3 regions of the Rhizobium grahamii genome follow, and region 3 is predicted to be linked to each of the others. Evidence: riboswitches for the same ligand, from Rfam matches in the RefSeq annotation. Region 3 holds a riboswitch; each other region holds the start of a gene.
The links. Region 3 has a riboswitch for cobalamin ahead of bluB (5,6-dimethylbenzimidazole synthase). Riboswitches for the same ligand answer to the same signal wherever they lie in the genome.
Positions count from the first base shown of each region.

Region 1 (4,469 bases), on a different replicon from region 3:
TATGTCTGTTGCTCATCGCTTTTTCCTCGCTTTAAGACGCGTTTATGCTGCCGTGGGAAATGTGTTCTCCCCGGCCAAAATGTTCCAAAACCGAAACTACTGTTCTCGATGCGGATAAAAAACACTGGAATTGCAATGGCGGAAACCGATATGATCGAACAACCAATGTTCCTAAAAGTCACATGGCGAGAAATATACCTTCTCTCAACGCGCTCCGCGCCTTCGAAGCTGCAGGCCGTCACGGTCGAATGACCCTCGCCGCGGACGAGTTGAACGTCACCCATAGCGCGGTGAGCCGGCAGGTTCAGCATCTCGAGGAGGTGCTGGGCGTTCCTCTCTTTGAGGGACCAAAGAACAGGCTCCGGTTGACCGAGGCCGGAGCAGTGCTTCTCGCAGGCCTTAGTGGCGCGTTCGACCAGATCGACGCGTCGGTTCGTGCAGTCGCCGATACCGAGGCTGGGTCGATCGACGTGTCGTGTCCGGGAACCTTCACGATGCGCTGGCTGATCCCCCGGCTATATCGCTTTCAGGCCGAGTACCCTCAGATAGACGTGCGTCTGACGGCATCATCGCGTCCCGTGGATTTCGGCCGGGATGGTTTCGATGTCGCAATCCGGGTTGGCGATCCGCCATGGCCGACAGGCGCGGAGGTCATCCCGTTATTTCCCGAGCAGACGGGCCCAGTCATGGCGCCGACCGTTGCAACGTTCGAGGGAGCCGCACTCCTTCATACGCGAACACGGCCCCGTGCATGGGAAAATTGGCTCGCGCGGTCGCGAGCGGCACCGTGGATCGGGCCCAAAGTCGACTATGAGCACTTCTACTTCATGCTCGAAGCTGCAAGGGCGGGATTGGGTGTCTGCGTGGCGCCATGGCCCTACGTCGTCGATGACATCAAGGCCGGGCGGCTGAAAGCACCACAGGGCTTCATCGACAGCGGCCATCAGTACGTGGCCCTGAGGCGTGCTCGGCGCAACCGAAAGGCCAGTCTGTTTTGTGATTGGCTGGCAAACGAAGCGTCACAGTTTTCCAGTTCAGAACCGGCTCCCTCAGCGTGACACAATCACGACAACCACCCGACCTCACCGGAAATCGCGGTAGCAAGGCTTGACGGTCGCGGTCGCTGCGTCATAAGTGGCCACGACGGTTCCCCGAGAATGACTTCAACGGGAATAATAGGGAACACGGTGCGGAAGACCCCAAAGGGACCAAGACCGTGGCTGCCCCCGCAACTGTAAGCGGCTTGCCGATCATCCTCGGGCCGGAGGGCCATGCCACTGCGACTATCGCGGGAAGGCAGATGACCGACACATATCCGTGAGCCAGGAGACCTGCCGTCAATCACGATCCAATCAGCCGGGCGGGGATGCCCGACAAGGAGCAGACATGATTGACCAATTTTCCGACCACCTGCGACACGCCATCCGTCTCGATTGGACGATCCGCCGCTAGCACTTTTTCTTTCGTCGCCGCCGCAATGTCTTGCGCGTCGACACCGCTAGCTCCTTCTTTCCAATCAGAGAATTTCCTATGCGATATCTTTTGCAGACTCTTTCCCTTGCGCTCGCGCTCGTCGGTACTTCCGCGCCGGTGTTTGCCGCCACCCAATACCCCCTCACCGTCAACAATTGCGGCCAGACGCTGACCTTCGCCAAGCCGCCGACAAAGATCGTATCAATCGGCCAGGGCATGACCGAGGTCCTTTTCTCGCTAGGGCTCGCCGACAAGATTTCAGGAACGGCCGTATGGGTCGGCCCGGTTCTACCGCAATATGCCGATGCCAACAGCAAGATCAGACGCTTGGCCGAAAACGATCCGAGCTTCGAATCCGTGGTTGCCGCTGAACCGGATTTGGTCGCTGCCGAATTCGAGTGGCACGTCGGGCCCCAGGGTTCAGTCGGTAAACGCGAACAGTTCACCGACCTCGGCATCAACACCTACATCGCGCCGGCCGATTGCGTGGCGAAGATTAACGCGGACGGCGGCGATGGCGTGCGCAAGGAATTGTTCACGATGGACCTGATCTATCAGGAGATATCAGAACTTTCCGAGATTTTTGACATCAAGGATCGTGGCGATGCCCTGATTGCCGATCTGAAGAAGCGGGAGGCCGATGCGGTCGCTTCTCTGGGGCTCGTGCCAGGCAAGAACCTCCCTGTCCTCTTCTGGTTCTCCAGCAAGGAGGTCAAGGGCGATGCCTTCATCGCCGGCAAGAACAGCGCTCCGGCCTACATCCTGAAGACGCTTGGCGCCCGCAACGTCGTTGCGACCGAGGAGGAATGGCCGCTAGTGGGGTGGGAGACGATCTCCGAGGCCAACCCCGCAGTCATCGTCATCGCCACGATGGACCGCCGGCGCTATGCTGCGGATGACCCTGCGGTGAAGATCGACTTCCTTGAAAGCGATGCGGTGACCAGGGAACTCGACGCGGTCAAGAACAAGCGCTTCGTGATGATGGACGCGCAGTCGATGAACCCGACGATCCGGACCATCGACGGCATCGAGATCCTGGCGAACGGCATCAAGTCTTTCGGCCTGTCGCAGTGAGCGATATCGGTTCAACGCATAGCAGATGGTGGGCGTATGGCGCGCTCACCGTCGCAGCCATCCTGGCGCTCGGCTTCGTGGTCAGCCTTGCCGCGTCCATCGGTGAGATCGCGATACCAGTCGATACGACGGCAAAGGTCGTGTCGAACCGGCTCTTTGGAACCGCCTTCGAGCTGAGCCGCATCCATCAGGGCATCGTCTGGGATTACAGGCTCAGCCGCGCGTTGGTGGCGGCAAGCACCGGCGCCTCGCTGGCGCTCAGCGGCGTGATCCTGCAGGCGCTCTTGCGCAATCCGCTTGCCGAACCCTACGTCCTCGGCATCTCTGCAGGGGCGTCCACCGGCGCGGTTTCGGTCATGATCCTTGGCCTGGGCTATGGCGTGCTGGGGCTATCAGGCGGAGCCTTCGTCGGCGCCGTCATTGCCTTCCTGCTGGTGGGTGTGCTGGCGACCGGAGCGGGAGGCACCAGCGAGCGGATTATCCTTTGCGGCGTGGCGGGCTCGCAACTCTTCAACGCGCTGACGTCCTACATAGTAACTACCTCGGCCAATGCCGAACAAGCCCGCGGCGTACTGTTCTGGCTGCTTGGGTCGCTGAGCGGTGTACGCTGGCCAGATGTCTATCTCTCGGTGCCAATCACCGTCATCGGCTTCGTCCTCTGCCTCGCTCACGTTCGCGCACTCGACGCCTTCGCTTTCGGCAGCGACGCGGCGGCGGCCCTCGGGATTGCCGTGCGCAGGGTGCAGTTCACCCTCCTTGGCGTCACGGCAGCGATGACCGCCGGCGTCGTCAGCATGGTCGGCTCGATCGGTTTCGTCGGCCTCGTCATTCCGCACGCCGCCCGCTTCCTCGTCGGCCCCTCGCATAGGCGACTGCTGCCCGCGACCGCGTTCGGTGGAGCTATTTTCATGGTCGGCGCCGACATTGTCTCGCGCATCATCATCCCGCAGCAGGTGCTGCCCATTGGTGTTGTCACCGCTCTGTTCGGCGCGCCTGCCTTCGCCGTCATCCTCTACCGCGTGCGGAGAAGCGCATGAGCATCATGGTCGACAAGGTTACCTATGCCGCCGGCGATACGCTCATCGTCAATGGCGTCAGCATGGCAATCGAAAAGGGAAAGGTGCTCGGCCTGCTTGGGCCGAACGGCTCTGGCAAATCGAGCCTGTTGCGCCTCATCTGTCGCCTGCGGCAAGTGAGGAGCGGCGTCATCACGCTCGGCGACGACGATGTCTCCAAGCTTTCTCGCGCGACCCTCGCGCGGAGGATTGCCTTCGTAGAACAGCAGTCGGCGACGGATATGCAAATCACCGTGCGGGATGTCGTGCGCCTTGGGCGGACTCCGCATCGCGGTCCATTGTCGGCCTGGACATCTGATGATGACGAGGCGGTCGCGACAGCCCTCGCCCGCGTCGATATGACCGAGCGCGCCGGCCAGCTTTGGCACACGCTATCGGGCGGCGAACGCCAACGCGTGCATATCGCCCGAGCCCTGGCGCAGACGCCGAGCGAGCTGCTTCTCGACGAGCCGACCAACCATCTCGATATCCAGCATCAACTCGAGATCCTGGCTCTCGTCTCCAGACTTGGGCTGACGTCGATCGTTGCGCTGCACGATCTCAATCTCGCGGCGATGTTCTGCGATCAACTCGCTGTCCTGCAAAAGGGCGCCGTCGTGGCAACGGGCTCGCCTGCGGAGGTCCTGACGGAGGATATCATAGCGGGCGTTTTCGGTGTCCGCGCCCATGTCGAGAAGTCGGCAGTTCATGGTCGTCCGCACGTCCAGTATCTGATCGGCTGACAAACCCGTATCGCTGCTGGAAATCATATCGGCGGACAGGTGACCACGGCCCGTCGTAGTTTGGGGTGCGCCGCGCCGTGGTCTGCTGAGAGATTCGTATTTCAGCGCGTGTTGAACTAGAACC
Region 1 covers NZ_CP043499.1:811,434-815,902, forward strand. The annotation lists gene FZ934_RS22635 (class I SAM-dependent methyltransferase) at 1-16, opposite strand, end outside; gene FZ934_RS22640 (LysR substrate-binding domain-containing protein) at 183-1,058, shown strand; cobalamin riboswitch at 1,128-1,353, shown strand; gene FZ934_RS22645 (ABC transporter substrate-binding protein) at 1,531-2,547, shown strand; gene FZ934_RS22650 (FecCD family ABC transporter permease) at 2,544-3,584, shown strand; gene FZ934_RS22655 (ABC transporter ATP-binding protein) at 3,581-4,345, shown strand.
Region 1: it holds a riboswitch for cobalamin, as region 3 does, so the genes downstream of both, FZ934_RS22645 (ABC transporter substrate-binding protein) here and bluB (5,6-dimethylbenzimidazole synthase) in region 3, are expected to answer to the same signal.

Region 2 (4,469 bases), 280 kb from region 3:
AGCGCTTCGCTTTCCGTCTTGTCGAAAATCGCGGCTGCCTGCTTCGCGTTCATCTGTGGCTGCAGGAAGTCGTTCCGGTAGCGCAGGAAATCGTCCAGCGACTTGCTGGCATCGTCCGTATCGGTAAGGCTGGCGTAAATATCGGGAACGAGAACGAGGCCGACATACTTGCCGTTGTCGTCGACGAGAATGACGCGCTGGGCGGAGCCGATCGGGAACTTGTCCTTGAACGCCTCCAGGGTGGTCCCTGATTTCGCGGTCTTGACATCGGCACGCATGAGCTTGTCGACCGTCAGATTGCGGATCCAGCCGACATCATGGGCGCTGCGAATGCTCTCACCCCTGAGATGGAAGCGCCATGTGGCGAAGGAGTAGCCAAAGGTGCTGCGCACGACCAGCGACGAAGTGATAACGGCTGCCAGAACAAGAGCGGTGATCGGAAAGTCGCCGGTGATTTCAAGCGCAAGAAACGTCATGGTCAGCGGACCGCCGATGACGGCGACGGCAAGCGAACTCATGCCGACAACCGCGTAGATGATGGGTGTCAGCGTGGCATGGGCGAAGTATGGTGCGGAATAGGCAAAGAGTTTGCCGAGAAGCGCGCCCATGAATAGCGACGCGAAGAACAGCCCGCCTCTGAAGCCGGAACCGATGGAGATCGCCGAAGCAAAGGCCTTCAGAACGAACAGGCCCACCAGTACGGGTATGGCGACGTCGCGGCCAAGATTGAGATGCAGTGCGCCATGGCCAGCCGACAGGACCTGCGGTGTAATCAGCGCGAAAATGCCGACGACGATGCCGCCCAGTGCCGGCCGGAGCGGCGGCGCGATCGAGCTCTTGCGCGCCAGTTCCTCGACGAAGGCGACGCCCTGCATGATCAGAATACCGATACCGGCGCAGAAGGCGCCGAGGAGAATGGCCGGGACGTAGTCGGCGGGCATGACGGTTCCGAAGTCGCCGACGTCGATCAGGAAGTCACCGTCGGCGAGCAGCCTTGCCACAACGGTCGAGACAAGCGCGGAGACGACCACCGGCGTCAGGGAGACGATCGTGTAGGAGCCGATGATGAGCTCGAACGCATAGAAGGCGCCCGTCAGCGGGGCGTTGAATGCGGCGGCGATCGCGCCGGCCGCGCCACATCCGACCAGCACGCGAAGGTCCGAGCGGCGCAGTTGCAGCTTGAACCCGAGCTTCGACGCCAGGCCGGCCGCAAGCTGGGTGTAGCCGGCCTCCAGTCCCACCGATGCGCCAAAGCCGTTGGAGATCAGGTTCTGGACGGCGACGAGGATGCTATCGGTCAGCGATAGCCGCCCGCCATGCAGTGCGTTTGCTTCGATCGGGTCGACCATCGGCTTCTTGCGCGTCTTCGCGAGGATGAAGAGCAGCAGGCCCAGAAGCGCACCGCCGCAGACCGGCGCTGTCAGCAGCAAAAGCTTGTTGTCGATCTGCGACGAACTCAGTCTTTCCACGTCGCTGATGCCGAAAATCAGGCTGTGCATCTCGCGCGAGATGAGGCTCATGGCTGTTACCGCCAGGCCGGAAATGACGCCGACGATCGCGCCGGCAATGACCATTCCCATCTCGCTGCGGCGCAAAAGAGCGCGCATGCGCCCGATGTCGAAAAGGGTGTGGAGCAGGCCAAAACGGCGGAAATCGATTTTCAGAAGCATATCAGGAGAACTAGGCGGACGTGGGGCCGATCAAGAGCGATGGGAGGGGGAAGTCAACGGCGCGATCCGCTTGCAACGCAATTGCGGCAAAAGACCGGCATTTGCAACAATAATTTATGACGTAAGTGGCTGATAAAAGACGATAAATTTGGTAGAGATGGTCGTGTTGAGGGCGGATGCGGCAGCGTGTGCGCCTGCTTGCAATTGACTTCACCAAGACCCTTGCCTAACGATGAATTCATAACGGATGGTTCCGGACCGGTTGAATCGGTGCGGATGAAAAGGGAATGTGAAGCGGTGGACCCAATCCGGGCACCGTCATCATAGCCGACCCCGCGACTGTAGAGCGGTCAGGGTTTTCCGTCCGGCGTTGTTTTCGGGTGGCTGACAGACTGCAATGGTGCAGGCGGGCGGCGCGGAAGTGGCGACGGAAAAGTCACTGGCAGTGCATCATGATCAACCAGGGCAGGACGCCTCTGACGTCTACGAATCGTCCGCCTTTTCATGAAATGCAGCCGGGAAGGCGAGGAAAATCCGCTGGCACGATCTGGGGCGACCGGTTTCCGGTCCGCCCCGATCGCGGCCAAGACCCGCGAGCCAGGAGACCTGCCAATCGTGCCGGGCGAGAAGCCCATTCCTGGGCTTGTGCCCGCTGCCAGCACGGAGGTTGTCATGGCTGAACAGAAGAGTTTTCGGCTGCGTCCTGCAGCCATTCCGGTTCCTTGCGGCAGCGTTCCGCAGATCGGATATCACCTGTCATGAGCCAGATATTATCCGGCGCGACCCTCGTTTTGGGTGGCGCGCGGTCAGGAAAATCGCGTTTTGCGGAGCAGCTCGTCGTTTCGAGCGAGCTTGAGCGCCACTATGTGGCGACTGGTCGCGCCTGGGACGAGGAGATGCGCGCGCGGATCGACAAGCACAAGGCCGATCGTGGCGATCTCTGGCATACCCACGAGGAACCACTCGATCTGGTCGGCTGCCTGCGGGCGATCGATGGCGAGGGGCGGGCGATCCTTGTCGATTGCCTGACGCTTTGGGTCACCAATCTGATGATGGAGGAGCGTGACATGGAGGCCGAGTTTGCTTCGCTTGCCGCGTATCTGCCGACGGCGCGTGCGCGTCTCGTCATCGTTTCCAACGAGGTCGGTCTCGGTATCGTTCCTGAGAACCGCATGGCGCGGGATTTCCGGGATCACGCCGGTCGCTTGCATCAAATGATCGCGGCAGAGGCCGCGGACGTGTATTTTATCGCGGCAGGTCTGCCGCTGAAGATGAAGGGTTGAATTCATGAACCAGCAGAAAATCCCGGCGACCGTGATCACCGGCTTCCTCGGCGCCGGCAAGACGACGATGATCCGCAATCTGCTTTCCAACACCAACGGCAAGAAGATCGCGCTTATTATCAACGAGTTCGGCGATCTCGGCGTCGATGGCGACGTGCTGAAGGGCTGCGGCGCGGAGAATTGCACCGAGGATGATATCATCGAGCTGACCAACGGCTGCATCTGCTGCACGGTTGCCGACGATTTCATTCCGACGATGACCAAGCTCCTGGAGCGCGAGCAGCGCCCCGATCATATCGTCATCGAAACCTCAGGCCTCGCGCTGCCGCAGCCGCTCGTTGCCGCCTTCAACTGGCCTGATATCCGTACGCAGGTCACCGTCGATGGCGTCATCACCGTTGTCGATAGCGCGGCTGTCGCCGCCGGGCGCTTTGCTGACGATCACGATGCCGTCGAGGCTCGCCGCGTGGAAGACGAGTCGCTCGACCACGAGAGCCCGATCGAGGAGCTTTTCGAGGATCAGCTGACCTGCGCCGATCTGATCGTGCTCAACAAGACCGATCTTCTCGATACCGCCGGCCTTGGCCGCGTGCGCGATGAGGTTGCATCGCGTATCGCGCGTAAGCCCGTGATGATCGAGGCGCGTAATGGCGAGGTTCCGGCAAGCGTGCTGCTCGGGCTCGGCGTCGGAACCGAAGACGATGTGATCAACCGCAAGTCTCATCATGAACTCGAGCATGAGGATGGTGTTCCCCACGATCACGACGAGTTCGACAGCTTCGTGGTGGAACTCGGCGCTATTGTCGATCCGGCAGCCTTCGTGGATGCCCTGAAGGGCATCATAGGCGAACATGACGTGTTGCGGCTGAAGGGCTTCGTCGATGTCCCCGGCAAGCCGATGCGTCTGCAGTTGCAGGCAGTCGGCAGCCGTATCGACCACTATTTCGATCGCGCCTGGGCGCCCGGCGAAGCGCGCGGTACCCGTCTTGTCGTCATCGGCCTGCACGAGATGGACGAGGCAGCGGTGCGCAAGGCGATCGAAGCGCTGGCATAAGGCAGTCCGATGCATCTGCTTCTGGCACAGCAGGGAACGATCAGCGACGGCGAGGAGGCGATCGATCTCGGTCAGTCTCCCGGCGACGTCCTGTTCCTGTCGGCCGCCGATACCGAGCTTGCCGCGATCGCCGCCGCCTATGACGAAGCGAAAGCCGGATTCTCGCTGCGGCTGGCAAGCCTGATGAGCCTCAAGCATCCGATGTCGGTCGATGCCTATATCGAGCGGACGGCCCGGCAGGCGAAGCTGATCGTTGTCAGGGCGCTGGGTGGCGCAAGCTACTTCCACTATGCGCTGGAGGCGCTTCATGCTGCGGCGGCGCGATCCGGCGCGCTGATTGCTGTGCTGCCGGGAGATTCGAAGCCGGATGCGGGTTTGACGCCGTTTTCGAATGTTCCGCTTGAGGATCTGAATGCGCTTTGGGCCTACCTGATCGAGGGTGGCGACGGCAACTCGCGCGCG
Region 2 covers NZ_CP043498.1:1,637,775-1,642,243, reverse strand. The annotation lists gene FZ934_RS08160 (chloride channel protein) at 1-1,670, opposite strand, end outside; cobalamin riboswitch at 1,902-2,298, shown strand; gene cobU (bifunctional adenosylcobinamide kinase/adenosylcobinamide-phosphate guanylyltransferase) at 2,429-2,953, shown strand; gene cobW (cobalamin biosynthesis protein CobW) at 2,958-4,007, shown strand; partial or broken gene cobN (cobaltochelatase subunit CobN) at 4,017-4,469, shown strand, end outside.
Region 2: it holds a riboswitch for cobalamin, as region 3 does, so the genes downstream of both, cobU (bifunctional adenosylcobinamide kinase/adenosylcobinamide-phosphate guanylyltransferase) here and bluB (5,6-dimethylbenzimidazole synthase) in region 3, are expected to answer to the same signal.

Region 3 (4,469 bases):
TGCCGATGACGAGCGCCACCGCTGTCAATGGCCGGTCCCGAACCATGACGGGCAGCAGTTCTACGATCTGGCGACCGAACAGCACGTCAGACGGATACAGCGGATCGCTGAGATAGTGCTGCTTCTGATTGGAAACGAAGGCCGGAATCAACACCAGCGGCACGATGATCAGAACGGATTGGAAGCGGCGGCCGAACGCTGCGTCGAGAGACAGCATCAGGACGGTGAGCATCACGACCGTCGTCATGCCGGGACGTGCCGTCGATGTCAGGAAATCACCGACGTCGGTGAGGCTGCCGCGAGCAATTATCTCCACCGCAATCGTGGCGAACAATGCGATCAGCGTCGAGAGGAGAATGCCGATCCCAGCGCGCACTGCGGACGAGCGGATGCTTGCGTCGATCCCGGAATAGAACGACACGACGCGCACCGCCGCTCCGGATCTAATTACTTGCGCGATCAACGCCTCAACTCCAACGTCATGAAAACTTCATGGAACTGTCACATCCGCGTCATGAACGCTAGATGAACCGATTAAGTTTCCCGAGATTGCGCAGCTTTTTATCGTTGTAGGCCAATGGCGTAGGGGGAGGGCGTCGCATTGCCGTCCTTGCGCAGGGCTGCCGCCTATCGTAGTTGATGATCACCACCCGGCAGCGAGGAGGACGAAGTGCGGAGTTCGGTTGAGATTTACAATGTACGAACGGGCGAAACACGGATCGTTTGGCAGACGGAAGAACTTGTCGAGGCGCCGAATTTCGCGCCCGACGGACGCTATCTCCTGCTGAACGGCAACGGGCGCCTCTACCAGCTGTTGCTCGACGGATCCGGCCGTGTTGAGGAGGTCGATACAGGCTTTGCCGTCACGTGCAACAACGACCATGGTATTTCTCCCGACGGATCGCAGATCGTCATCTCCGACAAGACCCAGTTCGGCAAGTCGACGATCTATGTCCTGCCTATCGAGGGTGGGACACCGCAATTGGTGACACCGAAGCAACCTTCCTATTGGCACGGGTGGTCGCCCGACGGGAAAGAGCTTGCCTACTGCGGCATCCGCGACGACCTTTTCGATATCTATACGATTCCGGTCAACGGCGGTGAGGAGCGACGGTTGACGCACGGCGAAGGCCGCAACGACGGGCCGGACTATTCTCACGACGGTCGATGGATCTACTTCAATTCAAGCCGCACCGGGCTGATGCAGATCTGGCGTATTCATCCTAACGGCAGCGGCCTAGAGCAGGTCACGCACGACAATTACGGCAACTGGTTTGCGCATCCGGCGCCTACGAACGACAAGGTGCTGATCCTTTCCTACGACCCCGATGTCTTCGATCATCCCGCGATCTAAACGTTCGCTTGCGGATGATGGACATGGACGGCGGCAACCTCACCACCCTGTTCGAGCTTTTTGGAGGGCAGGGCACCATCAATGTTCCGAACTGGTCACCTGATGGTGACGAGTTTGCCTTTGTGCGTTACTTCCCGGTACCGGACTGACCGCTTGCGCCAACCGGCCGTTCCCGGCATAGAGGCGGTGTCAGGTGCCCGCGACAAGGCGGGAGAATCGGGAATCCGGTGAAAAACCGGAACGTGCCCAACGCTGTAAGGCTGACGTTTGCCGCATGATACCACTGGTCCAACCGGGAAGGCGCGGCAGACGGACGACGCCAAGTCAGAAGACCGGCCCGACAATCATTGACTGCCCCGCGTGGACGGCGGGCGGTGGTATTGTTGGGGATTAACGATGCGACCAAACACGTTGGAGCCGCTCGCAAGAGCAGGCGCTTTTGCGCCGGATGAACAAGAAAGCGTCTACAAGGCGATCAAGACCAGGCGGGATGTCCGGTCGGAATTTCTGCCCGATGCCGTGCCGGACGAGGTTATACGCCGTCTGTTGGACGCCGCCCATCACGCGCCGTCTGTCGGCTTCATGCAACCGTGGAACTTCGTTGTCGTCAAGGACGACGCCGTGAAAACCGCAGTCTGGGAAGCCTTCAATCGGGCAAATCTTGAAGCTGCGGAAATGTTCAGCGGCGAGCAGCAGGCGACTTATCGTTCGCTCAAGCTGGAGGGTATCAGAACCGCGCCCCTTGGGCTCTGCGTTACCTGCAACCCGGACCGCTGCGGCGACGTCGTGCTCGGGCGCACTCATAACGCCCGCATGGACTCCTATTCGACCGTCTGCGCGATCCAGAACCTCTGGCTTGCCGCTCGCGCTGAAGGGATCGGCGTCGGCTGGGTAAGCATTTTTCGGGAAGACGAACTGAAGCATATTCTGGGCGTGCCGGAGCGGATCGAGATCGTCGCCTGGCTGTGTATCGGTTACGTCGACCGGTTTTATAGCGAGCCCGAACTTGCCGTAAAGGGATGGCGCCAGCGATTGCCGCTGGAGGAGCTGGTGTTCTCCGATCACTGGGGCGAGAGGGATCCGGAATTCGCGTCGTCTATTGCTGCTGCGGCTGAGGTCCCTCCACGGCCGGGTTCTTGAGGTCGATGGTTCCCTGATCGCCCGCCAGGAATTTCGGGCCGACCTGCCGGACCTTGTTGCTCTGCGGATCGTAGGGCCGGTCCGGCACCTGCGGCTGTGGTGCTGCTGCCGGGGAAGCGGGCGTGCTGGTAGCCGGCTTGGTCTCGATCGTCGTGATCGATCCTTTCTGCGGAGGCTCTGCGGTCGCCGACTGGCTCTTGCGCATGCGCTCGTAATAGCCGTTGAGATCACATGTGCACGACGTCTTCTCGCCGGGCTTGCGGTTCTTGTAGGCAAAGGCGTTCGGCATGGCACTATAGGAGGCGCCGGTTCGCGCGGATATCATGTTCGACGTCTCGGTGTTCGAGACGTCGTGATAGAAGAGTTCGGTTTCGATCCCCGGGCACATTTTCGAACATGTCTCGGCATCGCGCGCGAAATCGAATGAGGTGGCGTTTGGAGTGATCGGGAAGAAACCGCCGTCACAGGTACGGACGCAGACGGTGTTCACGTGGGACTGGCCCTGCGTGCCTGATGGGTAGGGGCGCTGCATCTGGTTGAAACTGGGTGGAATGAAGGTGTCGTTTCGGCCAGCCTGGTCCTCGACCCCAGGCGGCTGATCGTCGTTGCGGCCCCAATCGGAAAAATCGGCGTTGTTGCAGCCATTCTCCTCCAGCGCGGATAGCAATTCGTTGCGGGTGCGCGTATCGTCGCTTCGTGCGCGCGCACCGTCTCGCTGGTCCTGCAGATAGCGGATATTGTCCACCATCCGCGCCTCGGCCTGCTCGAGTTCGCCGCAATAGTCGGCGTTCTCCCCACCGACCACAACCATGCTGCCGGCGCTGCAGCCATTTCGGCGCAGGTCCGTGCGCAGCTTGCGAAGTTCCAGATTCTGTTCGGCGAGCGCGCTGGCGTATTTGCGAACTTCGGGCGTGTTGCCGATCACCTCGGGCAAATCGGCAAGACGCGCCCGCAAGTCACCGCAGATTGGTGCGACTTGCGCATAGGCGGGGGTGGAAAGAGCAATCAGAAGCGCAAAAGACAGGTTCCGGCGTTTCAAGGCATCGTCCCGCGGATAAACGACAAACGTGAGAGGCGGCATCACCGCCTCTCCTTCCTAGCCTGTTTATCTTAACAAGCTGCCGCCTGAACCCTAACGCATTTTCCCGATTTGTGCCAACTCACGCCGGCTGGGAAGCCTCGACGACCGCGAGCGCCGCCATATTCACGACGCCGCGCGAGGTAACCGACGGCGCCAGAATGTGCGCGGGCATGGCCGCTCCGAGAAGGATTGGGCCGACGTGCAGGCCGTCGATCATCGACTTGACGACGCCAAGCGTGATGTTGGCCGCATCGAGGTTCGGGAAGACGAGCAGGTTGGCTTCGTCGTGCAATGTCGTGTCCGGCATGACGCGCTTGCGCAAAGCCTCGCTGATCGCACTTTCACCATGCATTTCGCCGTCCACTTCAAGCTCCGGAGCGCTGTCACGCACCAGCTTGAGTGCCGCGCGCATCTTCGTGGCGCTCTCGGATTCACGCGATCCGAAATTCGAGTGCGATACGAGTGCAGCGCGTGGCGTGATGCCGAAGCGCTTGATCTCTTCGGCGGCGAGAACCGCCGATTCGGCAACCTCTTCGGCCGTCGGATTGAATGTCACATAGGTGTCGGTGAAGAACGTGGCGCCGCGCTGCGAGATCAGGAGGCTCAGTGCGGAGAAGTCGCGGACGTTCTCGCGCTTGCCGATGATCTGGCGAACATCGCGCAGGTGTTTTTCGTAACGTCCTTCGAGACCGCAGATGAGGGCATCCGCTTCACCACGCTTCAGAGCAAGCGCACCGATAACGGTCGTGTTCGTACGAACGATCGTGCGAGCCGCTTCAGGAATGACACCGCGGCGACCGACGAGCGAGAAGTAGAGGTCGACATACTCGCGGAACCGCGGATCGTCTTCGGGGTTAATCACGTCGAAATCGGACAGCGGGCGAATGCGAAGAC
Region 3 covers NZ_CP043498.1:1,358,582-1,363,050, reverse strand. The annotation lists gene FZ934_RS06795 (LTA synthase family protein) at 1-391, opposite strand, end outside; partial or broken gene FZ934_RS06790 (TolB family protein) at 671-1,503, shown strand; cobalamin riboswitch at 1,529-1,709, shown strand; gene bluB (5,6-dimethylbenzimidazole synthase) at 1,751-2,494, shown strand; gene FZ934_RS06780 (DUF2865 domain-containing protein) at 2,451-3,533, opposite strand; gene FZ934_RS06775 (NADP-dependent malic enzyme) at 3,655-4,469, opposite strand, start outside.